DNA from 2 places in the Paenibacillus sp. P13VS genome. Region 1 is predicted to be linked to the other one. Evidence: riboswitches for the same ligand, from Rfam matches in the RefSeq annotation. Region 1 holds a riboswitch; the other holds the start of a gene.
What was found. Region 1 has a riboswitch for ZMP and ZTP ahead of GUA98_RS05345 (bifunctional 5,10-methylenetetrahydrofolate dehydrogenase/5,10-methenyltetrahydrofolate cyclohydrolase). Riboswitches for the same ligand answer to the same signal wherever they lie in the genome.

Region 1 (14,931 bases):
ATACGTACAATCCCTTCGCGTATGGATTCAGAATGGAGACAGTGCGGTCACCGACTGCGGCTTCTACTTTGGGTTTCCATTCGCTAATCTGCGCTTCCCAGTTTGTAACCCAGGCTTTCGCTGCATCTTCCCTATTCGTTAGCTTGCCTAATTCAAGCATAAGATCTTTATAGTTGAGTTTGCCATATTGAATTTGAACCACAGGGGCAATTTGAGACAATTGATCAAGGCCCTCTGTGCCCGTATAAGCAATGATCAGATCTGGTTTGAGGCTTACCAGCTGTTCCGCTGTAGGCTGCTCACCCAGATCAGTCGTTCCTTCACTTATCAATTGATCCTTGATATACTTATTGCCCATTGCTCCAGACAGAGCTCCTACCACGGGAACATCCAGTGCTACAAAGTATCCTGTCGTAAACGCCGTCAAATCAATGACACGCTGCGGTGTTTTGGGTACCTCAACTTCTCCCGCATCCGATTGGTATGTAACGGTCTCCCCTTCGTCAGTTGTCGCTGGTTCAGCTGCTGATGCTGAGTCAGTTGTCTGCTCTGCCGTGTTTGCACTTGCATCCGTCGCTGTACTCGTCGTCTTGGTCTGACCGCATGCACTTAGTACCAGCAGCACGGTTAGTGCCAGTATAAGCAAGATCGAATTAGATCGCCTCAACAATGTAAACCCACCTTTTTAAATGATATTGATAATCGTTATCACTTTATCATGATGCAGTCTATTTGACAAGCTAATTCTAGTTCTCTTTGTAAAATGTAGTTATATTGAATGTTTCACCCCGCAGACAGCTTTCATTACAGGAACAAAAAAAAGCCGCCATGGGCGACTTTTAAGACAGATTGTTTAGTATTCGTGGAACCTTGTAATCTCCCATCCTTATCCTGTATTAGCTCTCTTTCAAGGTATTATGATCAACTACCATCCAATGGTTATCCCTATATTGCAACGTTATTCTTACAGAGATGGAACCTTCATTCGATCGATATTTACTGACCTCAAGTGTGGCCTCATTCTTCTCGTCCGCCAGCTCAACCTTTTCGATCCGCAGTAAAATTCCTCGGAGATTGCTTTCATTACCTTCATATAAACCTTGCTTAAGCAATTGTTCATAAGTAAGGTTATAAACGTCCACCTTATATTCCGTTTGTAAGAACTCCATTATATGTTGTCCATCAGAATCACTTAATGCAGGTGTCCGATCATAATCTATTGATATATACTCCATTGATCTATTAAGAGCTGAATCTATCATGATGACCTCTTCCAATGCTGCAACATATAGTTCGCTTAGACCGTTATCAGCATCTGCATTCGTGGACGTGCTTGCACAAGATGTTGTCAGACTAACCAGTGACAGAACATAAATGAAGTACAATAACTTCCTGGGAATGACCCTCACCTCCTGTGGATTCCTTAACTCCTTAACGGAAGTCTCATGGAACATGTTGCACATTAAAAAAAGCAGTCCTCAGCGGACTGCCCGTTCGTTTTTACATTTTCAGATCCAATTGAAATTGATCCAGCTCTTCTTCTGCTTCACGCATTAACTCCAATAGCTGATCAGCGTATTCTCCAAGCACAGCCCTGCTGGCCTCAAAATTCACCCATTGAATGGTTAGTGGTATTGAAATGAAGCCTGTAATGACATCCCATAACGCATCGAGATTCCGCCCGTAAGAGTCATCTAACCCCAGCTTCGCCTGAAGAATATCATGCAGCTCTTCTTTTCCATGAATATCATTTCCATCAATGATTACTGTCTTCATACCATCCTACCTTTGGTCATTTGATTTGTTCAAACGTGCGATAATGATCGGTTGTCTTGTATATTAAGCCATCACTGGAATAGAGGATTCGGTCACTCCCCCGGGTTCCACCCGAATAATTGATATCTGCCTCGTACCACGTTCTTCCCTTTTTCTTGGGTAACAGGCCTTCCCGATTCTGAAAAATATCACCGCCGATACTTTTGCCTGGGGCCACATCTTGCAGATTTCCTTCACTTGGTTCCCAGCCTAAAGCTCTGGCCTCCTTCTTGGTAATATAATTATCCGGAAGCTCCTGATGCTCGGCAAGATAATTGGCCACTTCGTCAAATTGGTTCAAGACAGCCTGAGTCTGGGTCGAATCATCTACAGTTAGCGATTCAAGTGAACAACCTGCGACCAGCATCGTCGCAAGAATAATGAGTACAGCACCTAGCCATTTTTTAATATACACTGCTTATAATCTCCTTTTAATCTTCTTAACTCAAAAAAGTATATACCAATCTGAACACAGTTCCAAGTATAGCTAAAGTTAAAAGGATTGATGTACATTTCAAAATGAAGTACTATCAAGGTAATATGGTCATATGTAACTGGCGAACACGGTGAACCGTGAGGGAGCATATGATGTCTAATCAAGCCGTACGCCTGGGCCGAGGTAAGGAAGTTTTATTTCCTTGCCTCTTTTTATTTGGAAAGGGCGATGATGAGCATGAGTACAGAGAAGCTAATGTTGAATTGACAAACGGTAGCGGACTTTATGAAGTAAGAGATGACTGCGAAGGTTGCCGGGTTGAAGGAGAAAGGAATTACACCTTGTCTAGCGACTATTTTGGTTGGTGATGATCCCTCATCAGAAACGTATGTACGAATGAAAGGCAATGCATGTGCCCGAATAGGGGTACATTCGATTAAAGTGGTTTTGCCTGCAGAGACTACAACGGAGCAATTAATTCAGGAAATAACCAAATTAAATGAAGACGTATCCGTTCATGGCATTCTGCTGCAGCACCCGGTACCGCATCATATCGATGAAAGAGCCGCTTTTGATGCTATAAGCATAGAGAAAGACGTGGATGGCGTTACCACCCTAGGATTTGCGTTAAATGCCTTTGGAATCGCCGCTTTCCCTTCCTGCACACCACAAGCAATTATCCGCATTCTGGATTTCTATAACGTACCCATCGAAGGCAAGCACGCTGTGGTCATAGGAAGAAGTCCAATTCTCGGTAAGCCCGTTTCAGCCATGCTGCTTAACCGAAATGCAACGGTAACTACCTGTCACTCCAAAACCGTCAATCTGGAAGAAATCGTGAAGTCAGGAGATATCGTGATTGCTGCCGTTGGCAAAGCCTGTTTTGTAAAAGGAAGCTGGATTAAACCTGGTGCAGTTGTCATTGATGCAGGTTACAATAAAGGCAATATCGGTGATGTGGACTTTTCATCCTGCTTGACTCCGTCATCTGCCATTACACCCGTCCCGGGTGGGGTTGGTCCCGTAACCATTGCTACGCTGATCGAACACACGATCAAATCAGCCTGCATGCAATCTGAAAAAACATCATAATATGTACGAAAGCACGCAAAGCTCACTCGTTTCATGAGGGCTTTGCGTGCTTCTTAGTGTATAGACATAAACCGTAATGAGCATTGAAAGTTCGTATATCTGCTAGTTCCATTTTCGTTACTCTACATATCTGTTCATGTTCTTTTTATTTCTTCGCATATTGTAAAATGGCCGTCGCCGCACGAATACGAAGTTCCTCGTCTTCACTCTGTAATGCCTTCCTTAGTACGTCGAGAGCTTCCTGCACTGTTCCGTCATCTACGCCAACCGAATGTTGAACTGCCGTTTCCGTTTCGGAAGTTCTTGAAATCCACGGCTCCAATTGAGCCTGTGAAAGTGGATACTCGAATGTTGAAATGATCGAAGCATTCGAAATCAGAGCACGTACCTTATCGTTTATCTCTGTCAGTGGAATTCGTCCCAACCACGTTACGCCTCGCCGATGACATATCGAATCTTCTTCAATGCTAACGGAGTCATCATAAAAGTAGTCACCGACATCTCCAACATATACCCACTCATCGTCATGAATTAAGACATGATCTCCATCCTGTATGATGTTTACAAATGCCTGTAGGGTACCTATTATCCCGCTCAGCTCCGATTCAGGTATGGCATAATGCTGCCCGATTTGCTCTTTCCATTCTTCAGTCGGCAGTTGTTCCAAATCCCCTGTAGCTGGCCAATCGATCCCGATAAAGTTATCTTCCAGGAAGGCTGCAGTTCGATCAGTTCCGTGTATGATGGATTGGATGTGAAAAAGGTTCATGCTGCACTTGTCCTCCTCTGATGCTACAACTTTATTTTACGTTCTACACATTATAGATGCTTTCATTTGGTTTGTCTTTCGCTTCAGCAGTTTATTAGATCAATCCAACAATCTCGCTTGAAGGTTATTTTTTCGTTTCCGAAATGCCGATGGTGTCTCGCCAAAGGCTTCACGGAATTTTCTTGTAAAATGTATACCGCAGTCGAATCCGACATCCGCAGCAATCTCTGCGATTTGCCGATTCGTTCCAGCGAGAAGCTGCGCTGCCTTCTCCAATCTGAACTTGTGAACTGTATTTAGAATCGTATCCCCTACCTGCTCCTTAAATAAATGAGAGAGGCGTGAGGTGGATAAACAGCATCGGTTCGCCAGTTCCGGTATGCTTATTTTCTGCGCAGGATACATCTGCAGATACCGCATGATCTCCGCAATTCGGGGATCCATCGTCGCCGGAACATCCGGTGGATAGGTGTGTTGAATATGAATCAACGTCTCCTCGAGGGCCAGCTCAGATAATCGGCGATATTGTTCCGAACGGCCATCCGAAAATCCATGACGCACCAATCTTTGAAGAGCATTTTGCAAATCATGCTGTACCTCTTCCGAAACTATCCGCTGGTAGATGAAACGAGCTGACGTTTCAGGTAGCTTCAACCAAGTACTCCAATGGGGATCGGGTATGAAGTGTACCCATATAAATTCCCAATGATCCTGCTTCGTTCGATAATGATGCGGAAGCCCTGGCATAAGAATCGCCACATCCCCCGCTATGCAGGTTATCGAATTTTTGCCATGCTGTATTTCCCCTTCACCCGAAAGCGTATACATTAATAACCAGTCGATGCTCCCCGTTGGTCGATGAATTTCATATCCGTTCAACTCCTTATAATGACCTGCGATCAATATTCCAAAGGGCCTGTGTCCAACTATAGCATAATCCGCATGTTTTTTAGCCATTATCACACTACCTCGCTATGATCTATTCCATATAAAATGTAGCTGTAACGATATTTCTTTTATTATTGAACACAGTAGAATTCATCGTAAAGAACATATCACAAGGAGGTTGTCCCAGCAATGAGCCACATCTCAAAATTATCTTTAATAGATGCAGACCGTAAGAACATCCATCCCGGAAAATTGGGTATGCTTGGTGGTGCCAATCCCAGAGGAGATGCCTTTGGATTCACCAATTATTATATGACTCGTAATGGCGAGCCCTTCATCCCTATTGTAGGTGAATTTCACTTCTCCAGGTTTTCATACTTGTACTGGGAAGAAGAACTGCTGAAAATGAAGGCCGGTGGAATTCACATCGTAGCCACCTATGTCTTTTGGAATTTTCATGAGGAAGAAGAAGGGGTCTTTGAATGGGGTGGGAATCGAAACCTGCGTCATTTCATCGATCTGTGTGCCAAGCTGGATCTGCCCCTTATCCTTCGTATCGGTCCATTCTGCCACGGCGAGGTTCGCAATGGAGGAATTCCGGATTGGGTAGTTTCCAAACCTATTGAGATTCGCTCGAATGATCCTGCATATCTGAAGCTTACACGCAGACTGTATCGGGAAATCGCTAGTCAAATGAAAGGCAGCCTGTATCAGGACGGAGGACCCGTGATAGCCGTACAGTTGGAAAATGAATTCATGCACGCCGGAGCACCGAATGATGCCTGGGGTTACAAAACCGGTAAGTTTCTGTCCTCGGGAACCGGAGGTACAACTCATCTGGCCGAGCTGCGCCGCATTGCCGAGGATGCAGGCATTCGTCCGCTGTTCTTCACGGCTACCGCTTGGGGCGGAGCTGCCGTTCCTGAGGAAGGCTTTTTGCCTATGCTTGCAGGTTATGCTTATACTTCTTGGCTGCCTGACCAGCCTCCAAGCAAGGAATTTGTGTATCGTGATCTTCATATTACTCCGGCGGAGCCCGTTCATTTTGACGCACCTGAATATCCCGTTGCGTATTGTGAAATGGCTGGCGGTATGCAGGTTAGTTATAATGTGAGGCCATATGTCCCGGCAAACAGCATTGAAGCCATGACCCTTGTCAAACTGGCCAGCGGCAGCAATCTGCTGGGTTATTACATGTATCACGGCGGCTCCAACCCCGTCGGCAAAAAGAGTTACCTCAATGAGCAATTCCTGCCGAAAATTACGTATGACTACCAGTCTCCCTTGGGTGAATTCGGCAGAGTTGGTGCATCCTATGACCGCATCCGCGCCATCTCTTTGTTCCTTGAGTCTTTCGGATCGATCCTTGCTCCGATGAGAACGGTTCTGCCTGAAGGTCAGTCTACCATCGAACCGACAGATACAGAGACATTACGCTGGTGTGTCAGACATCAAGACGGCTCAGGCTTTGTTTTCCTGAATAATTTTCAGGACCAGGTCGACCTGCCCCGCCGTAAATTACGCATCGAATTGGAAACATCCAAAGGCAGCGTTGCCTTCCCTGCTGAAGGTGAACTTGAGCTTCCTGAAGGAATCGGATTGATGCTGCCGTTTAATCTGGAACTTCATGGCGTGACCCTACTTAGCTCAACGGCTCCATTGCTCACCATGATCAATACAAATCAAGAAAAAACGATTTTCTTCTATGCACATGAAGGCATGACACCGGAATACGTCGTTTCCAAAACGAAACTAAAGGATCTACAGTCCAGCGGAAGTGTAATATTGGATCACGGATCTTGTTATGTGATTCAACCAAGCGTGGACAAAAATAAATCAGTTAACTTCCTAACCACGGATGGTGGTTCCGTACGTTTTGTTTTGCTTTCAAGAGAAGAAGCGCAAAAAGCATACACTTTTGAACTATGGGGACAACCAACACTGGTTCTCAGCGATTGTCCTGTAACGGTCAGTAATCATCAGCTTATCTGCACATCGACAGGATCTTCCCATATTGCTGTTTCGCTGTATCCCAATCCAGAGCAAGATTTGCATGCCCAAAATTCCAGCACTGTTCATTGTCAACACGGGGGTTCCACTCTTTTCACTACCTATACAATAGATATGCCTGAATATACACCAGAGGTGTTGATCGAGAAACCTGCGGAGAAATCGGCCTTGCTGCAATTTGCCGGAGAATGGCCGGCTCATGTTCATGATGTATGGCTTGAGGTGGATTATGAAGGTGATGTGGCTGAAGCGTTCCTGAATGGCCGACTATTTACGGATCATATTTCTTACGGCAAGACCTGGTCCATCGGTTTGAAGGAATTTTACACGCAGCTTGAGTTCTCTGAACTGCACTTATCCATAACGCCGCAGCGCAGAGGAACGGTCCATACCTTTGTCAATCAGGCACAAATTGAGCGCTTTGAGGGAGTCGAGATCGCCGAATTCCGCCGTATTGAAGCCATTCCGCAATATCAAGTCGCGTTGTATCCGGTTAAAACTGCTGCTGCGATTGGACAACTATCCGTCCCATTCTCCAACTAAGATCGCATAAAGCCCTGAATTCGTTCAAATCGAACAACTCAGGGCTTTTTCTCATATCGCTGTGTAGGTTAACTTCGTCATACGAAGGATTAAACATCCGTTCAGGTTCTTTTAAATATTCGGGTTGCACCTGCTTTTTTCCAATTCTTTCGTTTTAAATGCTCAGCTACGTGGTATCCTTGAGTAGAAAATACAGGAAATACACATACATATTTCTTTCAGTAGAAGCATGAGAAGTGAGGAGATTTTTTTAAGTAAACCAATCAGCTTTGGGATTATAGGATTTGGCTGGAGAGCCGAAGCTTATCTGCGGATCGCGAAGCAGCTCCCCCATGTATTCAAAATCAGCGGAATAGTTGTGCGTAATCCGTCCAAATATGTGGAGGCTGCCAAAAGTTGGGACGTCACCCTCTACGAGTCATCCTATGAGATGGCCCATCATATTATCTCTACAGACAGCCATTCCAGAGGATCGGCTTCACTGCACTCCTCCAACCAATAAGGAGATGTAATCATGAAATATACGCATATTCTTTTATCAAGTGCTATCCTGCTCAGTTCATTATCCATGTTGAGTGTCCCACAACAATCAGTCTCGAAGACTTCTGTTAAAAGTTCAGTTGAACACAAGGTCGTTGATTCGTCCATTTACCCAAGCGCCAACCAATTTAATAAGAAGGTCAGTGCGAATAAAATAGTTTGGACGGGAATGAATGTTATCTTAGAAGCAGACGTGGTGAATAAACCTGATCAGGCTTCATTCGAACAAAACGTGATTGAATCCATTAAGGTCGCCGTAGGAGAGCAAGCATACATCATAAATACGGGGAAATTCGATGATCAACTGTTGGATATTATCAGTATGGATGTTTCCCGGTCGAAGACTTGGATAGCCATTCATGCTGAGCGGAGTGCGGGCAAAACCCTTATTCTTGTGAATGTTAAAACCGGGAAGTTTATGGTGTTGAATGATCGTCTGCAGGAGGAAAGAAATCAAACCATTGAAACCATTGCCTCCTATCATTGGTCACCCAAAAGAGATGAGATCGCCATTTCATTTGGAAACACTGAAAAAAGCTCGTTAGCCATATATGATCCAACTAAAGACAGCTTCCGCTTTCTCCCGAGAACGACCAATTATATAAGTACTAATCTTGTTCTATGGCAGAAAAACGGGAACATTCTGGATTACATTAGTGAGTATCCCTCTGATCAACTGATTCTGTTTAGATATAATTCAAAGACTAATCAAGTTAAGCCCGTACAAAAAATCAACAAACAGGAATGGGCTCAATGGTATGAACTCATTCATTAGAAACCCAAAACGAACTTACTCCATGACAGGAATAAGTTCGTTTTGGGTTACTCATTTAGTATTTCGGACCAATTAGGATCTTTATATCGTTTATCGACCACTTCTCTCACTAGGCTAAGTTCTTCTGGAATATGATCTAACCCCTCAATACGGTATTCGAAAGGACTATCCATTGTACGATCTCCCATGCCAATGAATCCCTCTCCCCAATGGTTGGACAGAGTATCCATTAAGGTCGATGCTCCTCTCTTACTCACATTATACTGTTTACCTGCAGAATCATATGCTTTCCACTCATCATTACGAATTTCATTCTGCATTTCTCCGTAGAATAATACAGCTAGTTCATCTGCTTCGCCACCATTTTGTGATTTCTCCAACGAAGTCCCAATGATGTCCAATTTATCCTTCAAAACCTTAAAAGACTTAGGCTCTAATAACTCCGCAGGTTTAAAGGAAAACTTGCTACCATCCACTTCTGCAATAGAGTATCCATCCAATACAAAACGGTAAGGTTCATTCTCAGGGAGATACTTAAACGTATAGCTCCATCGCATTTTTCCTTTTTCAATTACGTTATAGTCAGATGTCATCAGGCTGTCCATGTAACCAGATTTCTATGGATTTACGGAGTGGATTTCTTCGTTTTCGAGATTTTCAAAGTGAAAGCTCAATGCTTGTTTTTCCCACAAATCACCGGGGGAGCTTGCCATGGCTGCATCATTCAGTTCGGTCTCCAATTCGAATCGTACTCCCTGTACCATTCATGTGATCCTTTTTAAATTGACGGTCATTCCATGTGGTGTTGTGTAAGTTCCAGAGAGTTCCTCAACTCGGGTCTTACTGTTCGCCTCTTTCATATCCAGGTCAAAGCTAAAATTCCAATTTCCTTCTATCGTACGTTGATTGCCAGTTCCAAGGTTATTAATATTTCCCTCAATCGTAATCTTGTCCGTTTGGAGCGGCTCACTAAAAAATTCGACCATATAATAAAAATCATTTGTATAACCCATATCGTACATACTGCCCACATTGTTTCCCTGTGCATCTTTAATCGTAATGGTGTTCTGCTCCCCTAGACTCAGCTTATATCGATCATGCTCTCCTTGTTTATCAAAAAGCTGAAGTGCAAGCGTGACTCGTGCAGGATCTGCTACAACTTCCTCAATGACAAGCGTATATCCTTTGTCCTTTACTTTAATATGTGGATTATGTACCAATCCCAGCTCTTGTGCGCGCAGGAGTCCGATATCGGGATTATCTTTGGCAAATAAAGATCTGATCATTTCAGCAAAGGTTGGAACGGTATAGATCATGACCGCCCCTAGAGCAAATAAGAGAGCTATAGACGCAGCAGCCCATCTCCAACGATTAAGGCGAGCGTTCTTTTTCGATCTTTGCTCAGGTAGTGAAGAAAGAGCATTCTCCACAGCCATTTGGACTGTATCGGGAAGGACGACGTCTTGTGATTTCGGTTTAAGAAATTGTTTAATTTCGTGATCAAACGGATCATGATAACTCATATTTATCTTCTCCTTCCCCTAGCATGAGCTCAGAAAGTAGCTTTCTAGCCCTGAACAGACGTGACTTTACCGTACCCTCAGAAATTTCAAGCACCCTGGCAATGTCCTTAATCGCCAAATCCTCGATATAAAAGAGCGTGACGATTGTTTGAAGCTGTTCATCCAGTTCATCAATCACCTCAAATAGCTCAACCTGTTCATACTCATCCTTGTATGAAGTCTTTCTCAAGTCGTAAGGGAGCAGAGATACTCGCTTCTTTTTTTGATTCATTTGATTGCACTCATTGATTAGTATCCGAATAATCCATGTTTTAAAATAAGCAGGTTCTCTTAATGTATGTATACTGGTAAATGCTTTGGTAATGGTCTCTTGCATCGCATCTGCACTATCTTCGTTGTTCTTTACGATTGATCTTGCTATAACATAGAGGCTCTGCTGAATCGTCCGTATTAATGCTACAAATGCTTGCTTATCCCCTTTTCGTGCAAGTTCTGCTTTCTCGGTCAAATCCACGAAGAATTCCCCTCCTCCTCAATACGATCTAATCATTAGATCACCAATGGCTTCATTTGGTTCACAAAAGGTTACTATTATTTTCGAATCATGATTAAATTCTTATTTTCTAACCAAAAACAGCCGAACATCATCGTTCGACTGCCTTCTGTATCTGCATCGTTATCAAGACTGCTCAATGGCGTCTTCGTCTTCATCCGCTCTATATTCCAATAGATCTCCGGGCTGACAATCCAGCGCTTTGCAAATTGCCTCCAAAGTGGACAAACGTATCGCTTTCGCCTTCCCGTTCTTCAATATGGAAATATTGGCGATCGTAATCTCAACTCTCTCCGCAAGTTCGGTAACTGTCATTTTCCGCTTAGCCAGCATCACGTCAATATTGATTATAATAGCCATGTCTTCACCTCAAACCACTAGGTCATTTTCGGATTTAATATCAATGGCTTCCTGTAACAGTCTTTGGAGAACAGCGGAAAACACTGCAATGACCAGCGAAGCAAAGATGGGAACCATTCCGACAATAATAAGCCCTGGCGCATCATCCTTATCTGCGACCAGAAAAACGAACGGCAGCATCACGAGATATAGGCTACTAATTACAATAGCACAATATTTTATGATTTTTAAAGATCTGACTGAGAATGAAGAAAAGGCTTCGTTCTTATCGATATAGCTCAGAAGACGGAATGACTGGAACAGCGCAATGATAAACGGTATGACGGAGATATACATCATGATCACAATAGGATATAGCGAACCGGCATAATTCGGATTCACCGGATGATTCGCTAACCAAGGTATGCCGAAGATGCACAACGCCAGAATGGGAAGCCCAATAAGCAGAACAGCGATTTTCAGAAAGAATGTTGAACCTCGTTTCACAAAAAGCACCTCACTTGTTTTAAGTGATTTGAATTTATCATATTATTTATCGTTTTACAATAAATTATTATTGAATTTTATTATTTTATTATTGTTAAGCAATCACTTGTGATATAATAACGACCAACGATAATGAATAAAAACGTTGAATAAGGCGGTCCTTACTCATGAAATTGGAACGATTAATCTCTATGATCTACAAGCTGCTGAACAACGAAGTTGTCTCTGCTTCCATGCTGGCCGAAGAGTTTCAGGTATCCCCAAGAACCATATATCGGGACATCGACGTGATCTGTGCCGCTGGCTTTCCTGTAGTTTCCTATCAGGGAATGAACGGCGGGTATGGCATGATGGACGGATACAAAATGGACAAAAGTCTGCTCGGTTCGTACGATGTTCACTCTCTGATTACGGTTCTGCGCAGTCTCTCCACTATATTTGAGGATGAGCGAGCACAGGGCACGATTGAACGTCTGCAAACGGTTGGGTCTGAGCAGGAGACACCCACCTTGACGGTGGACTTGGAGACCCATCGTACGGACCACCATGCGCTTCGTGAGCTACGGTCGGGGATCACGAAGCATATCGTTGTCCGTTTTGATTACATTAACAATCAGAATGAACGCACAAGCCGTGAGTTGGAACCGGTGATGCTTTATTTTAAATATCGAAATTGGTACGTATATGGTTTCTGCCGTGTACGCCAGGATTACCGGGAATTCCGTCTATCTCGTATAATGAATCTCTCGCTGACGCAAGCTTCTTTCCAACCGCATAGTGAGCTGCCAAAAGAGAGTTCTTGGCGAAATGAGGAATGGAAAAATCAGATAAGTGACGTTGTCTTTCGGGTTGCACCTGAAGCATTAGCAGAAGCACTTGACCATTTTCATCAGGCAGAGAAGCAATTTAACGAGGACGGAAGCATGACCATGCAAATTTCCGTTTACCAACCCCTACAGGCAAGATGGCTTCACTCATTTCTGCTGGGTTTGGGCAGTGGAGTTGAAGTGATTAAGCCGCGAGAACTTCGAGGGATTTTGAAAGAACAGCTGCAGCAAGCCATTTTGCTATACGAAGAAGTATGACACTCTGTTGTCATACTTCTTTTTTTATAATCACAACAGATTCAAAAACAAAAATCATCGTATTACAAAAGGAGATATTTTAAATGACAAATGTTTCAATGGAAATGCTGAGTTACCACACGTGGGCCAACCAAACGATCCTGGGCAGAATCAAGGAATTGCCCTCTTCTGTACTAAGTCAGGAATTGAACAGCTCTTTCCCCACCATCGCCCATGCCCTAAGCCATATCTACGCAGTAGATCAGATGTGGTATCTCGTTTTATCAGGTATGGCAATGGGTGAAGCACTGCAAGAGTGCATGCCATTGAACGGAAAAACATTCCTTACCGTCGAAGAGTACATGGACACCTACGCCGCATTGGCAGATCGATACCAGCAGTGGATACAGTCTCAAACCGATTTGGAGCAAACCATCATACTTGATAATCCATACGCTGGCATCTGCGAAACAACGTTGTCCAACATGCTGCTGCATGTGGTGAATCACGGTACCTATCACAGGGGAAATGTATCTACAATGCTGCGTCAATTGGGGCATGCATCCGTCATGAACGACTATTGTCTGTTTTGGTATCAGCAACCTGTGCAGTTCAATTAAATCAACAACGAAACAGGATCGTCAGGATTGGAGCAGTCGCACAATGGAAATTCAAAATTTACTCTCTATAAACTCAAGAGAAGACTTAAGATCGTGGCTGCAGACACGCTGCAGAACTGAAACTTCCTGCTGGGTTATTGTAAGCATGACTCCAAAGCCAGGTACGCTATTTTATTTGGACGTCGTGGAAGAATCCCTTTGCTTTGGTTGGATTGATGGGCTGAAGAAGAAAATTTCGAATACAGAGCTTGCACAGAGACTGTCACCCCGAAGCCACAACAGCTCCTGGACTGAATTGAACAAAGAACGGGTAAGGCGTCTTGAAAAGCTGGGATTCATGAGAGATGAAGGAAGACGCGTGCTGCCAAACATGGAAATTGAGTCTTTCCACATTCCAGAGGATATTGAGATCCGGCTCAAAGAGGATGCACAGACTTATGAGAATTTCATGGCTTTTCCCGCTTTATATACAAGAGTGCGCATCGACACTATTCAGAGCGTTAGGAATCAGCCCGCAGTGTTTAATCACAGATTGGATAAATTCATCACACACACAAGAGACAATAAAATGGTTGGTCAATGGCATGACGGTGGGCGACTTCTAAATTACTGAATGGTATTCCCCCGCCTATCATAGCGAAGTGATGTGGGACAGTCACCATTTTGCCTCTGGACGATATCCTATAGGTAAAAGGAGGACTGTTCATGTCGCTTTTGTATCAACATTCTGAACTGGAGAACGTCGATGCTCCTCTGGAAGCATGGAAAAAGGAGGCCTACCGCTTGTTTGCCTCCAAAATGAGTGATCGGGAAGCACGTTTCCCTTGTATTCCGGCGACGCAGGCTTTCGCCATGGGGCATCTCCGGTATGGTTTTGTTTCTGGCTCTGATCACCAGCCCGCAGATCGCAAACTCGCGGAGATCATTTCGGAATACGGGCGGGCCTCGCGTTCATTTGGTGAATATTCTTCATTGATTCTCTTTCTTGAATTAAGGGATAAAACAAGAACGGTTTTGGAGTATGAAGCGTTTTTTTGGGAATTGTTAAGCCAGGTCAGTGATTTGGATGTAAAGCCATGGCCGGAAGATATACCGGAGAACCCGGAGAATCCCTTATGGGAGTTCTGTTATGACGATGAGCGTTATTTCGTCTACTGCGGGACCCCTGCTCACACCAACAGGCAGAGCCGGAGTTTCCCATACTTTATGCTCGCTATGACACCTCGCTGGGTACTTGACCAGTGGAATGCTCACCCCAAGAAAGCTGCTGCCATCGGGCCCAAGATTCGTGAACGACTTGCCGAATACGATGCTGTACCCGCTCATCCTGAATTAAAACAGTATGGATCGCAGGGAAATCTCGAGTATAAGCAGTACTTTCTTAGAGATGATGATACCTCCCCTTCTCGGTGTCCTTTTCTTCGTGCTCTTCAAGCGGAGAAGATTCAGGAATAGAA
Region 2 (14,931 bases), on a different contig from region 1:
GTAGAGGGGCCGCCGCCAGCCGTGGCGGCCTGGATCAGCGCCGCCCTCGCGGAGGCGGCGCAGCGCGGAGAGCGCACCGCGGTGCTGGCGTTCGCCGAGCACGCGGAGCAGTACCGTGCCGATGCCGTATTCTCGCTGGGCAATGCCAGCGAGCTTGAAGAAGCAGCGCGCCGGCTGTACGCCGCGCTGCGCAGCTGCGATGAGCAGGGCGCCACATACATTGTGGCTGAAGCCTGCTCACGCGAAGGGCTGGGCGCAGCCGTCATGAATCGGCTGCTCAAGGCTGCTGGTCACCAACTTATACAGGTTGGGGACCAGTAACACCATGACCGGAGCTGACGACGTCTCTCCGGTCCACCTGATCGGCAGGCCGTGGCAGCAGGCACCACCAACCACGGCCTGCCGATTAGAAGAGTCCCCTTTTGACACGCCTGCCTGCATCTCTCTGACTATTCATTCTCTATCTCCCGTCATGTTTGTGTCCTTGTCCGCATATCGTGTACAAGAACCTTTACGTGACTTGGGGGTATGGGAATGTGGGATGTGTCTGCCCATCTGGGGCAGTTGGTAACCATTTTGATTATGGCCGTCGCCCTCGGGCTGGATGCCTTCTCGCTGGGCATTGGGATTGGCATGAAAGGCATTCGTTTGCGTGATGTGCTGCGAATCAGCTTGGTTACGGCCCTGTTCCATGTGATCATGCCGCTGATCGGTATGTACACGGGGAAATACGTCAGTTCACTTCTTGGGGACATCACGACGTATGCTGCAGGCGGATTGCTCGTTTTGCTTGGGGGTCACATGATTCTGAATGCATTTCGTGAAGGTGACACCAAGCTGGTGGACCATCGCTCCATGCTGGGTGTGATCTTATTTTCACTCAGTGTGAGTGTGGATTCGTTTTCCGTTGGGGTATCCCTCGGCATGTTTAGCAGTGATCTGGTACTGACTGTACTTGCCTTTGGTGCATGCGGTGGAATCATGTCCGTCATGGGTCTGCTGCTGGGAAGACGAGTGAGCCAGAACCTTGGTGATTATGGTGAAGCGATTGGCGGAGCCATCCTGCTTGCGTTTGGACTGTTGTTTATTTTTTAATAGTCATAGAGCGGAGCAGTTGCAGCCCTTGAGCAGTCATAACGATACTCTTTAAATTTTCATCATTTAAAATTAAAATATTGCATCATTCGACAACATTTGCGAAATGGGGAGGCTATCACAATGAAACATATTTTGTTTGTATGTACAGGAAATACGTGCCGCAGCCCCATGGCGGAGGGGCTTTTGCGCAAGCTCGCAGCGGAACGGGGCATTCAGGTAGAGGTTCGTTCTGCAGGTGTGGCGGCAGCATCGGGAATGCCGATTTCCCGTCATGCCGAAGCTGTATTAAGAGATCACCAGGCGGAAGGGCCTGGTCAATCTACCCAGCTTGACGCGAGCCTGATTGGCTGGGCGGATTTGGTCCTTACGTTAACGCGAAGCCATAAACAGCATGTCATGCAGGTTTTTCCGGATTCGGTACACAAGACGTACACGCTGAAAGAGTATGTGGAGAATGATGATCAGGTTCTGAATGATCTTCAGGAACTGGACAGCCTGTTCGCCACACTGGAACTGAAGCGTGCACTCGGTCAGGAGATTCTGGCATCAGAGCGTGAGCGCGTGATCGAGATCCGCCAGCGCATTCCAAGCTTTGATATATCCGACCCATTCGGGGGCAGTCGTGACGATTATAATATTGCTGCTGCAGAGATCAGGACGGCATTGGATCGGCTTCTGGACAAGTTGGGATAAACCGGGATTATGCAGGGCAATGTAATTGGGCAGTGATGAACCATTTCCAAATTTATTTTTATATGCAAAAACGAACATGTAGTGTAAATTACCCGTTGATTTTAAGCGTGGGTTGTTTTATGATGAAGGGGAAAACAGGGATCCGGTGTAACTGGCGACGAAGTGGGCACAACCACAATGGAGCACCGGAACAAACGGCCGGTCGCCTGGGCAAAAGAGCAATTCTGCGATACCCGCAGACTGCTCTTTTTTTCGTCTTTCATCTGATTATTCGCTATAATAGTACCTGAGATGCCGTGCATGAATACAAGAGCGGGCTGCCGTGAGGAAGTCAGGCATGATTTTATCGGGAGGCGATAGGATGACTATTGAGTTAGATTCGGAACAACCCGGATTGCAGGAACAGACCGCATCCATTCTGCGTGAACTGGCACTTGCCGGAAAGCTTGGACCTGGACAGATTGTTGTGATCGGTACAAGCACAAGCGAGGTTGCAGGCCAGAAGATCGGTACGAGTGGTGCCGTTGATGTAGCACAGCAGCTTCTTGCAGGGATCCGCGAGGTACAGCAGGAATTCGGCTTCGAGCCTGTGTTCCAGTGCTGTGAACACTTGAATCGCGCACTGGTGATGGAGCGTTCATTGCTCACACGTCTTGGTTTGACTGAAGTGGGTGCCGTGCCCGTTCCCAAGGCAGGCGGTTCCATGGCATCCGCAGCTTATCGCTCGCTGAGTGATCCTTGCCTGGCTGAACATGTGCAGGCTCATGCGGGAGTGGATATCGGGGAAACCATGATTGGCATGCACTTACGGCATGTGGCAGTTCCCTTCCGTACAGCGCTTCGCTACATTGGGGAAGCCCGTGTGACGACAGCCTTGACCCGTCCGAAGCTGATTGGCGGCGAACGTGCGGTGTATCAGATGGAAGAGCAACCAGATTCGACATTTTGCGACTAAATCTTCAACCTACTATAAAGCGAAATTAATGTTTACACGAAAACGGAGACTGCAGGACAAATCTGGAGAAACGAAGTGCTCGCCTAAAAGCTTTCTGAAAGAAAGCTACATCGGAAGCATAGGCTATCACCGGATTTCCCCTTTAAAGGGGGATTCAAAAAATCTGGGGATAACAGCGATCGGAAGATTGTGCTGCGTTCGGAGTGGCGAGTGTAACCTTTTAATTTTGCTTTATAACTTCACTAATATACTGGGAGGAATTTAAACATGGAACAATTGCGTAAGAATGACCCTGCAGTACTTGAAGCGATGAATTTGGAGTTGAAACGCCAACAGAACAACATTGAGCTGATTGCATCCGAGAACATCGTAAGTGAAGCGGTAATTGAGGCACTTGGATCTGTACTGACAAACAAGTACGCTGAAGGATACCCAGGCAAACGTTATTATGGTGGCTGCGAGCATGTGGATGTTGTGGAAGATATCGCACGTGACCGCGCGAAGGAACTGTTTGGCGCTGAGCACGTAAACGTACAGCCTCACTCGGGAGCACAAGCGAATATGGCAGTATATCTTGCAGCGTTGAAACCTGGTGACACGGTGCTGGGCATGAACCTTGCTCATGGTGGACACTTGACTCACGGTAGCCCAGTGAATGCATCTGGTTTGCTCTACAATTTCGTGGCCTATGGCGTACAGGAAGATACTTTCCTGATCGATTACGATGAAGTGCGCAAAGCAGCGTTCAAGCACCGTCCTCGTCTGATTGTTGCAGGCGCAAGTGCATACCCGCGTACGATTGATTTTGAAAAACTCGCTTCTATCGCAAACGATGTAGGTGCATTGTTCATGGTGGACATGGCCCACATTGCAGGACTGGTTGCTGCCGGATTGCATCCGAGCCCGGTTCCTCATGCCCATTTCGTAACAACGACAACACACAAAACGCTGCGCGGACCTCGTGGCGGTATGATCCTGTGCCGCAAATCCTGGGCAGCTGCAATTGATAAAGCGGTATTCCCAGGTTCCCAAGGTGGACCTTTGATGCACGTTATTGCTTCCAAAGCGGTAGCACTGGGTGAGGCCCTGCAGCCTTCGTTCAAAACTTATGCACAAAACGTAGTGAAGAACGCTCAGGTTTTGGCTGAAACACTGATTGCTGAAGGATTGAACATTGTATCCGGCGGTACAGACAACCACTTGATGCTGATCGACACTCGCAGCGTGAACATCACAGGTAAGGAAGCTGAGCATGTGCTCGATTCCATCGGTATTACCGTGAACAAAAATGCAATTCCATTTGATCCGACAAGTCCGTTTGTAACGAGCGGCATTCGAATTGGTACTCCGGCAGCTACTTCCCGTGGCATGAACGAAGAAGCCATGGTTGCTATCGGTAAAATCATTGCCAAAACATTGAAAAATCCTAAAGATACAGCGAAGCTGGATGAGGCCCGCGCGGAAGTAACGGCTCTGACAGACCAATTCCCGCTGTACACAGATCTGAAATACTAGTCCACAGGCACATGGAATTATTGTACAACTAGAGTAAAAAGGACCGGAACATGCCAAGTTTCCGGTCCTATTTTTATAGTATTCGGTTTTCTGTAATGATTACATGTCCTTTGATGGTGTAATTCGGTGTAGGTGATGATATAATATACAGGATTTATCGGGCCTATGAATGATAATTAGGCATTATTGGTAATGCTGTACATGAAGAACTTACCGGAGGGACAAATTAGATGGGAAAATTAGTAATATGTGATCACCCCTTGATTCAACACAAACTGACGTTTATACGCGACATGCGTACGAATACGAAAGATTTCCGCGAACTGGTGGATGAAGTGGCTACGCTGATGGCGTACGAGATTACAAGAGAGATTCCGCTCGAGTCTATTGATGTGCAAACACCTGTAGCTGAAACACAAGGAAAGGTCATCTCTGGTCGTATGCTTGGTCTGGTACCAATCCTGCGCGCAGGTCTGGGTATGCTGGATGGCGTTGTTAAACTGCTTCCTGCGGCAAAAGTAGGACATGTTGGTCTGTTCCGTGACCCGGAAACACTGCAACCTGTTGAATACTACACAAAGCTGCCTACAGACGTTACGGAGCGTGAGCTGATTGTTATCGACCCAATGCTGGCAACTGGCGGATCTGCCATTGCTGCGATTGACGTGCTCAAAAAACGCGGCTGCACCCAAATCAAAATGATGAACCTTGTAGCAGCTCCTGAAGGTGTAAAAGCAGTTCAGGACGCGCACCCGGATGTGGACATCTACGTGGCTGCACTGGATGATCGTCTGGATGATCACGGTTATATCGTTCCCGGATTGGGAGATGCAGGAGACCGTCTGTACGGCACTAAATAAGCATGCTGCATGCTGAATAGAAAAGGGGCTTTGTTTGAATGTCCAAGAAAATTAAAGTCATGACGATATTCGGAGTTCGTCCGGAAGCCATTAAGATGGCTCCGCTTATTTTGGAACTTCAGAAACATCCCGAATCTATCGAATCCATCGTCTGTGTGACCGCACAACATCGTCAAATGCTGGATCAGGTTCTGGAAGTGTTTAACATTCAACCGGACTATGATCTGGATGTCATGAAAGATCGCCAAACGCTGAATGAAATCACGATTCGTGTGCTTGGTGGCCTGGAGCCCGTACTGCGCGAAGCGAAACCCGACATCGTGCTTGTTCACGGGGATACGCTGACTACGTTTGTAGCCAGCTATGCAGCGTTTCTGCAGCAGATTCAGGTGGGCCATGTGGAAGCAGGTCTTCGTACGTGGAACAAGCTGTCACCGTATCCGGAGGAAATGAACCGCCAGTTGACCGGCGTACTTGCGGACTTGCATTTTGCACCGACAGATTGGTCGTTCTCCAACCTTGCCAAAGAAAATAAACCGGAGTCTAGTACCTATGTCACAGGCAACACGGTAACAGATGTGTTTCAATATACAGTACGGCAGGATTACACACATCCGGTACTTGAATGGGCACAAGGCAAACGTCTTGTGCTGATGACAGCTCACCGCCGTGAATCCCAAGGCGAGCCTCACCGCAACATTTTCCAGGCCGTCAAACGGATTGCCGACGAGTTCGAAGATATTGCCATCGTGTACCCGGTGCATCCAAGTCCTGCTGTGAAGGAGCCGGCTCACGCGATTTTGGGGAATCACCCCCGTATTCAATTAATTGATCCACTAGACGTGGTGGATTTGCATAACTTTTATCCGCATACTCACTTGATTTTGACCGATTCAGGCGGTTTGCAGGAAGAAGCGCCTTCGTTTGGTGTGCCCGTGCTGGTTCTGCGGGATACAACGGAGCGTCCTGAAGGCATCGAGGCTGGAACGTTGGAGCTGGTGGGTACGGATGAGGAACGTGTTTATGAACGGACCAAAGCTCTGCTTACGGATGATGCGCTGTATGCAAGCATGAGTCAAGCTGCCAATCCATACGGTGATGGACATGCATCGGAAAGAATTGTCAATGCGATTTTGCACCATTTTGGCGTAAATAGTGAACGTCCGGAATCATTTCACAGAAAATTCAAAAAATAATTCGTTTTTTCTGACTGAATCATAAAGGGTACAGCATACAGTTAAACTGTACGGTTTACGCGGGTTTACGGGCTCCCGGGGGCCTGTAAACCCGTCGTTTTACCCTTTAAAACACTAAAATCATTCAATTGACAAAGGCTCTCATCATTCAGTAAAATTAACTGGGATTGCAAGGGTGGCGTGGAAAATGGCCGATTCGAACAAACCAAATTCATCCCGTAACCATGACAACAATGTATGGAAAGCGATGGGGCTCGTGACAGCTTTTGGGATCGAGATTGCCGTTCTCGCTGTTGCCGGATATTACGCTGGCTCCTGGTTGGACAAGACCATTGGAGGTAACGGAATATGGATCGCCGTAAGCGTTCTCTTTTTTCTGGCGGCAGGTGGAGTGAGCATCTACTTTATCGCGAAAAAATTCATGGGGGAAAGTGATGAGTGAACTAACCAGATACCGCAGATGGATGACTGTTTCCATCATGTACTTTCTTATGATTTGTTTTCTCGCAGCGGCCTTTATGCCACGTGTGGAGACAATTGCTTTGGGACTGGCCCTGGGTACAGGAATTAGCTGGATCAATGCATTTTACCTGGGCTACAAAGTAAGGAAAATGTCAGATGATGCGGCAGAAGGTAACTTGAAGCGTGTGAACCTGGGATTTTTGACAAGAGCGGCACTCGCAGTGCTCGGTATATATATATCGATGCGCTTTCCGCAGTATTTCAATACATATGCGGTTGCAGGCGGTCTGGTCATTGCGCAATTTTCCTTACTGATTATAGGGATCGTCTATTCCCGCAGAGCAGAATGATGTTAGGTGCTGCAGCTTTCAAGTCGAGAAAGGGGTGAGAAAAATATGCATGAAGCTCCAATTATTATGCTTGGCGGATTTCGACTGGATCTATCGGTTGTGTTAATGTTGGTCGTTACAGGTGCCCTCGTTTTTATTTTTGCTGTCCTGGCTACACGGAGATTGTCCGTTGAGAACCCCGGCAAGCTGCAAAATTTTATGGAGTGGGCAGTCGAATTCGTCCGCAATCTGATTTCCAGCACGATGGATATGAAGAAAGGGAAACATTTTATCTCTCTCGCACTTTCCATGATTATGTTCATCTTTGTCGGTAACATGCTGGGTCTTCCGTTCCAGGCAGTTACGGAAGTTACAGAGGTCAGTCAGGCACAGGTGTTCAATCAACCGATCGTTACAGCGGTCGATGCGTTTGAAGAAGCGCATGCCAAAGATCCTGAAGCACATCCACACGTTGAGCTGGCTTGGTGGAAATCACCTACCGCTGACTTGTCGGTAACGATGGGACTAGCACTTGTTGCGTTCATGGTATCTCATGGACTCGGATTGTTCCGCAACACGAGAGGTTATCTCAAGCACTACCTTCAGCCATTCGCCTTGTTCTTGCCCATCAACTTGATTGAAACGGCATCCAAGCTGCTGACTCACGGTATGCGTCTATTCGCGAATATCTTCGCGGGTGAGGTACTGATCGCAACGATCCTGAAGCTGACCACGTTTAAAGTGTTTGGCGCAATAGCTGCCATTCCGTTGCTGATGGTGTGGCAAGGCTTTAGTATCTTTATCGGCGCGATCCAGGCATTTGTTTTTGTAATCTTGATGATGGTGTACATTTCACAGAGCATCGAGACGCACGACGAACATTAAGTTCCAAGCCCTACGAAGATTTCTTCACCAGGCTGAACAATAAAAAAATTGATTTATAATTTTAAGGAGGATATACAAATGGGAGCAATGGCATTAATCGCAGCAGCAATTGTTGCAGGACTGGGCGCGTTTGGCGCAGGTATCGGTAACGGTATGGTAATCAGCAAGACAGTAGAAGGAATTGCCCGTCAACCGGAAGCAAAATCCACTCTTCAAACAACAATGTTTATCGGGGTAGGTCTGATCGAGGTATTGCCGATCATCGGTGTGGTACTCGCGTTCATGTTCTACGGTGCGGCTTAATTAAATTGATAAGGTTTGGCGGGGAAGGCCATAGCCATCCGCGCCTTCTTTTTAGGTAATGTCCGTTCATGCGGATGAACGTTTCAAGGATACCTCCAGGAAGGAGTGAACAGATTGAGTTTCGTATGGGAAAATACGCTTCTTGCGATTATCGCATTTGCAATTTTATATTGGCTGCTTAGCCGTTATGCTTTCGGTCCTTTGTTCTCCATCATGGAAAAACGTCGCGAACTCGTGCTGACGCAGATGAATGAGGCTGCTCAGACTCGGGAACAGGCCATTGCCTATGTGGAGGAACAAAAACAAGCTCTGGAGCAAGCGCGCAAAGAAGCTCACGACATCATTGAACAGTCCAAACAAACGGGCGGCAAACAGGCTGAGTCAATTCTGGCTGACGCAAAAGCTGAAGCTAATCGTCTGAAAGACGATGCGGTACGTGAAATTGAAAGCGAGAAGAACAAAGCAGTTGCAGCGCTTCGCAGCGAACTGGGTACAGCTTCCGTTCAGATTGCTTCCAAATTGATCAAAAAAGAAGTTGAGAACGGTCCAGCACAAGAAGAGCTTGTGAACCAATACCTCAATGAGGTAGGGGGCCGACAATGAGCCGCGATACGATTGTTGCCAAGCGTTATGCGAAAGCATTGTTCGAAGTCGCTCTCCAGCAGCAGCAGGTACTTGAAGTTGAACAGGAGCTGCGTGCGGTTGTCAGTGGATTGACTGAGGATGCTGAGATCATCAAGTTCATCGTATCTCCGAACATCTCTGATGAAGCCAAACGGAACGTGCTCCAAGCGAGCCTTGAAGGCAAAGTGTCCGAACCTGTTCTGCGTACGGTTCTGCTCCTGATTGAGCGTGGCCGTGTTGAACTGCTGGAAGCTCTTTTGAGTGATTATCTGAAGATCGAGGGCGACTCGCTCGGCATTGCCGATGCCCGTGTTTACTCGACTTATGCATTGAATGATGAAGAAAAAGAAGCGGTAGCCCGTGAATTCGGAGGCCGTGTGAATAAAAAGATCCGTATCGAGAACATTGTCGATTCGACTCTGCTGGGCGGATTGAAAGTCGCCATTGGCGATACGATCTATGACGGCAGCTTGGCTGGCAAGCTCGAACGTCTTGAGCAGTCTTTTAACAGACGAGTACAGTAGATTGGGGTGAGGACACTTGAGTATCAAACCAGAAGAAATCAGTACATTAATTAAGAGCCAGATCGAACAATACAAGAACGATATCGATGTAGTCGAAGTCGGGACGGTTATTGAGGTTGGTGACGGTATCGCCCGTGTATACGGACTTGAGAATGTCATGTCCAACGAGTTGGTTGAATTCCCAAGCGGTGTTATGGGCCTCGCCATGAACGTGGAAGAGAGCAATGTCGGTGTCGTTATCCTGGGACCTTACTCTGACATCCGTGAAGGCGACCAAGTAAAACGTACAGGTCAAATCATGCAAGTGCCGGTTGGCGAAGCATTGATTGGACGCGTTGTGAACCCGCTCGGTATTCCTGTGGATGGCAAAGGGCCAATCGCTACAACGGAATTCCGTCCGGTTGAAGGTAAAGCACCAGGCGTTATGGATCGTAAATCGGTTCATGAGCCAATGCAAACTGGTATCAAAGCGATTGACGCAATGGTTCCAATCGGTCGCGGACAACGTGAGTTGATCATCGGTGACCGTCAAACAGGTAAAACATCGATCGCGATCGATGCTATCCTGAACCAAAAAGGCAGCGGCATGAAGTGTATCTACGTTGCTATCGGTCAGAAGCAATCTACGGTTGCTCAAGTTGTGGAAACTCTTCGTCGTAAAGGCGCAATGGAGTACACAATCGTTGTAACTGCAGCAGCATCTGATCCATCCCCGCTCTTGTACATTGCACCTTACTCCGGTTGTTCAATGGGTGAGTACTTCATGTACAAAGGCGAGCACGTTCTCGTTATCTATGATGACTTGACTAAACAAGCGGCAGCATACCGTGAGCTCTCCTTGCTGCTTCGTCGTCCTCCGGGCCGTGAGGCATATCCGGGTGACGTATTCTATCTGCACTCCCGTTTGCTGGAGCGTGCAGCGAAGCTGAATGATGAACTTGGTGGTGGTTCTTTAACCGCTCTGCCATTCATTGAAACACAGGCTTCCGACGTATCCGCCTACATTCCAACGAACGTAATCTCGATCACAGACGGACAAATCTTCCTTGAAGCCGACTTGTTTAATGCTGGACAACGCCCGGCGATCAACGTAGGTATTTCCGTATCCCGTGTCGGTGGTTCTGCTCAGATCAAAGCGATGAAAAAGGTTGCAGGTTCCCTGCGTCTCGACCTCGCTCAATATCGTGAGCTTCAAGCGTTCTCCCAGTTCGGCTCCGATCTGGACAAAGCGACTCAGGCCCGCCTGAACCGTGGTGCACGCATGATGGAAATCCTGAAGCAGGGTGTAAACCAGCCTCTGCCTGTTGAACAGCAGGTTGTGAGCTTGTATACAGCGGTTAAAGGATTCCTGGATGAGATTCCAACAGGTGACGTTACTCGCTTTGAGCGTGAGTTCCTTGCGTTCATGGAGAGCAACCATCCGGAAATTCTCGGGTCCATCCGTGATACAAAAGAATTGACTGCAGACAACGAAAATGCACTGAAAGGTGCAATCGAGAAGTTCAGAAAGAGCTTCGCTGTCTCTGTCTAAATAGATGATTGCAGCTGCGGAGTTGTTTAACCGATTCCGCATGTCTGCATGTAAAACTTTGATGCTTTCAAAGTAAGATAATGCTTACGAAGTAGTTTTGACTACGTCAAAACTTGTGTTGATGCTTACGAAGTAACTTTGGCTCCGCCAAAGTTTTGAGGTGGTGAAATCATGGCAAAAGGCATGCGCGAAATTAAGCGGCAAATTAAAAGCGTACAGAGCACCAAGCAGATCACCAAAGCAATGGAGATGGTTGCAGCTGCAAAACTGCGTAAAGCGCAGGAGAAAGCTGAGGCAGCCCGTCCTTATTCGGAGAAACTGAAAGAAGTTGTGGCTAGTATTGCATCCAGCACGCAAGGCATCCAGCATCCGATGCTAGAGAGCCGTCCGGTCAAAAAGACAGCTTATCTGATCATTACATCGGACCGCGGACTTGCAGGTGGATACAATGCGAATATTCTGCGTCAGGTTAATCAGACACTGAAAGAACGCCATAACTCACAGAATGATTATGAGTTGTTCGTAATCGGACGTAAGGGACGCGATTACTTCAGACGCCGTGAGATTGCGATGGCTTCCACGACAACTGATCTGTCGGATTCGCCTTCATTTGCAGATATCAAATCTATCGCACACGAAGCTGTTCGTGGATTTGAACTGGCTGAATTTGATGAATTGTACATTTGTTATAACCGCTTTGTAAATGCGTTGACCCAGATTCCTACGGTAGAACGTCTTCTTCCTATGGATACACCTGAGGTATCTGCTGCGAATGGACCAACTGCAAGCTACGAGTACGAGCCGTCAGCCGAGGCTGTACTGGAGGTTCTGCTTCCGCGTTATGCGGAGACATTGATCTACGGTGCGCTTCTGAACGGTAAGGCGAGTGAGTTAGGCGCGAAAATGACGGCGATGGGTAATGCAACCAAAAATGCATCCAAGCTCATTAATGATTTGTCATTGACTTACAACCGTGCCCGTCAAGCAGCAATCACGCAGGAGATTACGGAAATTGTGGCAGGTGCCAACGCAGCACAAGGCTAACCGTTATTTATTTAATGAAGGCTTGCACTGCAAAGATAAACGAACGGAACTTTATTTTTGTCAAAGTAGCAGGCTTGTAGGAGGGGAACGTTAAGATGAACAAAGGACGCGTTGTGAGCATCATGGGTCCGGTTGTTGACGTCGAGTTTGAACGCGGCGGTCTGCCGGAAATCCTCAATGCCATTACGATCACTACAGTAACCGAAAGCGGCGTAAGTGTAAGTCTTACACTCGAAGCTTCGAAACATCTGGGTGACAACCGGGTACGTTGTATCGCGATGTCCTCCACGGACGGTCTCGTACGTGGGATGGAAGCAGTAGATACAGGAGCTCCAATCTCTGTACCTGTTGGGGAAGCGACACTGGGTCGTGTATTTAACGTACTTGGCGAAGCAATTGATACTGGCGGTGCTGTTGCTGCTGAACATAAAAACCCGATTCACCGCTCTGCTCCTGCATTCGATGAACTGACGACTCAAGCAGAAATGCTGGAGACCGGTATCAAAGTTATCGACTTGCTGGCTCCTTACGCCAAAGGTGGTAAAATCGGTTTGTTCGGTGGTGCCGGTGTAGGTAAAACCGTTACAATTCAAGAATTGATCAACAACATTGCGCAAGAGCACGGTGGTATCTCCGTATTCGCGGGTGTTGGTGAGCGTACACGTGAAGGTAACGACTTGTATCACGAGATGAGTGATTCCGGCGTTATCAACAAAACAGCAATGGTCTTCGGACAAATGAACGAGCCTCCAGGCGCACGTCTTCGTGTTGCCCTCACAGGTCTGACAATGGCGGAATATTTCCGTGATGAAGAAGGCCGTGACGTGTTGCTCTTTATCGATAACATCTTCCGTTTCACCCAAGCGGGTTCAGAAGTATCTGCCTTGCTCGGACGTATGCCTTCCGCGGTAGGTTACCAGCCTACGCTGGCAACAGAAATGGGTCAATTGCAAGAGCGTATCACTTCCACGAAAAAAGGATCGGTTACATCTATCCAGGCGATCTACGTACCTGCGGATGACTATACGGATCCGGCTCCTGCAACAACGTTTGCTCACTTGGATGCAACAACAAACCTGGAGCGTAAAATTTCCGAGATGGGTATCTACCCTGCGGTAGATCCACTCGCATCCAGCTCCCGGATCTTGGCACCAGAAGTTGTAGGTGAAGAACACTATAGCGTAGCTCAAGGCGTTAAACGCATCTTGGCGCGTTATAATGAACTGCAGGATATCATTGCGATCCTGGGTATGGACGAGCTCAGTGAAGAAGACAGAGCGCTCGTTTACCGTGCTCGTAAAATTCAACGTTTCTTGTCCCAGCCTTTCCACGTTGCTGAAGCATTTAACGGTATTCCGGGTAAATACGTTCCGGTTAAAGAAACGGTGCGCAGCTTTAAAGAGATTCTCGAAGGCAAGCATGACGATCTGCCGGAAGCAGCATTCCTCTTCGTGGGTACGATTGAAGAGGCAGTGGAGAAAGCTAAAACACTGGTATAATCTGAATCCAGGATTGTCCTTATGAAGCGAGCTATCCTTCGGATAGTTTCAGGAGGGATGGAATTGAGCACCTTTTTGTTGGAAATCGTAACGCCTGAGCGTTTGGTCTATTCGTCGCAAGCAGATAGCATCATCGCTCGTGGTATAGAAGGGGAACTGGGGATATTGCCAGGCCATATCCCTATGGTTACTCCATTGCAGATTGCACCGATTATTATCAAAAACGGAAAAGAGAACAAGCAGGTCGCTATTGGCGGCGGCTTTATCGAAGTCCGCAAAGATAAGGTTGTTGTTCTTGCAGAAAGTGCCGAATTCCCGGAAGATATCGATGTGGATCGTGCGCGTGCAGCGAAAGAACGGGCAGAACGCCGTCTCAGCAGCCAAAGCAACCAGGACCACTTTGATCACCGCCGGGCAGAGATTGCTCTGCAAAAAGCGGTTAACCGGATCAACGTATACGGCAAATAAACGATTAAAGGAAGCCCGGCGGCTTGGTCTGCCGGGCTTTTTTGCTGTGTTTTGCAGAAATGACTTCCATATTTATTTAATGTAATCGCAATTTACTGGATGATTTTATGTAGATTCTCCGTTAATTTTTGTAAACAACGATCACCGTTCGTGTGATATTGAATATAGTATAGGACTATAGTAGTGGTGATAGTTACCACTAATAGACCCATTTTTGGCCAGTTCAAACCAAATTATTTCCGAGGAAATGACAAGCTTGATATCGAAATAGCGCTCTTTTATGTCGTTTTAGTCACAAAATCCCGATGATTTAAAATTAAAATATTTTCAAAGTGGAAATCAATGTAATTGACAATGTATGATGAAAGAGCCTATATTCCATAGAGTCAGCAGAGAATGCAGCTGCGAAGATGAATTCCATGATCATTCACAGCCAGATGGTGCTGCTCGAAGAGTGGGCAACACGAAGGATCTCCATATGGGGTACTTCAGCGGTGAATCAGTTGTGTTCTGCTGGAACAAATCATTCTTATGAGTTTGAATTAAGGGTGACAAGCAAAATTGCGCTGGTTGCTGCAACAAATGTGGAGGTAATGAATATATGGATATTGATCTGACGAATCAGTTGAACCAGTCATTAAGCACAAATGGGTTAGTTTCGATTGTCGTTTCGCTATTGTGTATAGCACTCGCATGGTGGGCACTGCAAAACCTGAAGCTTGATCTGATTATCAGACAGCCGAAGGGCGCTCAGGGAAGATTGCTGCATTTGCTGCTTGCCATTATTCTGGGTCATGCCGTATCCGGGTTCGTTATTGATTATTTATCATGGACCCAAATGTTGCGTCATTTGTTTTAATGTTGAGATGGTTGGTTAATCATCTGTTAGGTTCTTCATGAAGCCTGATTGTCGAATAACATCGATTGATTGTGTCAACAATTAGA

Region 2: it holds a riboswitch for ZMP and ZTP, as region 1 does, so the genes downstream of both, GUA98_RS14585 (TIGR01440 family protein) here and GUA98_RS05345 (bifunctional 5,10-methylenetetrahydrofolate dehydrogenase/5,10-methenyltetrahydrofolate cyclohydrolase) in region 1, are expected to answer to the same signal.

Annotation. Positions count from the first base shown of each region.
Region 1 is NZ_WYEV01000003.1:43,202-58,132, reverse strand. It holds gene GUA98_RS05365 (ABC transporter substrate-binding protein) at 1-670, opposite strand, end outside; gene GUA98_RS05360 (hypothetical protein) at 897-1,262, opposite strand; gene GUA98_RS05355 (barstar family protein) at 1,501-1,776, opposite strand; gene GUA98_RS05350 (ribonuclease) at 1,793-2,230, opposite strand; ZMP/ZTP riboswitch at 2,356-2,437, shown strand; gene GUA98_RS05345 (bifunctional 5,10-methylenetetrahydrofolate dehydrogenase/5,10-methenyltetrahydrofolate cyclohydrolase) at 2,549-3,343, shown strand; gene GUA98_RS05340 (hypothetical protein) at 3,489-4,112, opposite strand; gene GUA98_RS05335 (helix-turn-helix domain-containing protein) at 4,212-5,069, opposite strand; gene GUA98_RS05330 (beta-galactosidase) at 5,190-7,553, shown strand; gene GUA98_RS05325 (hypothetical protein) at 7,783-8,055, shown strand; gene GUA98_RS05320 (hypothetical protein) at 8,068-8,868, shown strand; gene GUA98_RS29360 (hypothetical protein) at 8,916-9,473, opposite strand; gene GUA98_RS29930 (hypothetical protein) at 9,486-9,608, opposite strand; gene GUA98_RS29355 (DUF4179 domain-containing protein) at 9,633-10,391, opposite strand; gene GUA98_RS05310 (sigma-70 family RNA polymerase sigma factor) at 10,378-10,905, opposite strand; gene GUA98_RS05305 (helix-turn-helix domain-containing protein) at 11,071-11,304, opposite strand; gene GUA98_RS05300 (DUF2975 domain-containing protein) at 11,314-11,790, opposite strand; gene GUA98_RS05295 (helix-turn-helix transcriptional regulator) at 11,958-12,875, shown strand; gene GUA98_RS05290 (DinB family protein) at 12,959-13,474, shown strand; gene GUA98_RS05285 (YdeI/OmpD-associated family protein) at 13,518-14,087, shown strand; gene GUA98_RS05280 (YqcI/YcgG family protein) at 14,180-14,929, shown strand.
Region 2 is NZ_WYEV01000005.1:166,041-180,971, reverse strand. It holds gene GUA98_RS14605 (L-threonylcarbamoyladenylate synthase) at 1-321, shown strand, start outside; gene GUA98_RS14600 (hypothetical protein) at 326-571, shown strand; gene GUA98_RS14595 (manganese efflux pump MntP family protein) at 535-1,095, shown strand; gene GUA98_RS14590 (low molecular weight protein arginine phosphatase) at 1,219-1,791, shown strand; ZMP/ZTP riboswitch at 1,929-2,010, shown strand; gene GUA98_RS14585 (TIGR01440 family protein) at 2,153-2,746, shown strand; gene glyA (serine hydroxymethyltransferase) at 3,014-4,261, shown strand; gene upp (uracil phosphoribosyltransferase) at 4,492-5,121, shown strand; gene wecB (non-hydrolyzing UDP-N-acetylglucosamine 2-epimerase) at 5,160-6,317, shown strand; gene GUA98_RS14565 (AtpZ/AtpI family protein) at 6,505-6,759, shown strand; gene GUA98_RS14560 (ATP synthase subunit I) at 6,752-7,129, shown strand; gene atpB (F0F1 ATP synthase subunit A) at 7,175-7,993, shown strand; gene atpE (F0F1 ATP synthase subunit C) at 8,072-8,296, shown strand; gene atpF (F0F1 ATP synthase subunit B) at 8,411-8,899, shown strand; gene GUA98_RS14540 (F0F1 ATP synthase subunit delta) at 8,896-9,444, shown strand; gene atpA (F0F1 ATP synthase subunit alpha) at 9,461-10,975, shown strand; gene atpG (ATP synthase F1 subunit gamma) at 11,147-12,019, shown strand; gene atpD (F0F1 ATP synthase subunit beta) at 12,115-13,518, shown strand; gene GUA98_RS14520 (F0F1 ATP synthase subunit epsilon) at 13,582-13,986, shown strand; gene GUA98_RS14515 (hypothetical protein) at 14,397-14,603, shown strand; gene GUA98_RS14510 (DUF1146 family protein) at 14,588-14,845, shown strand.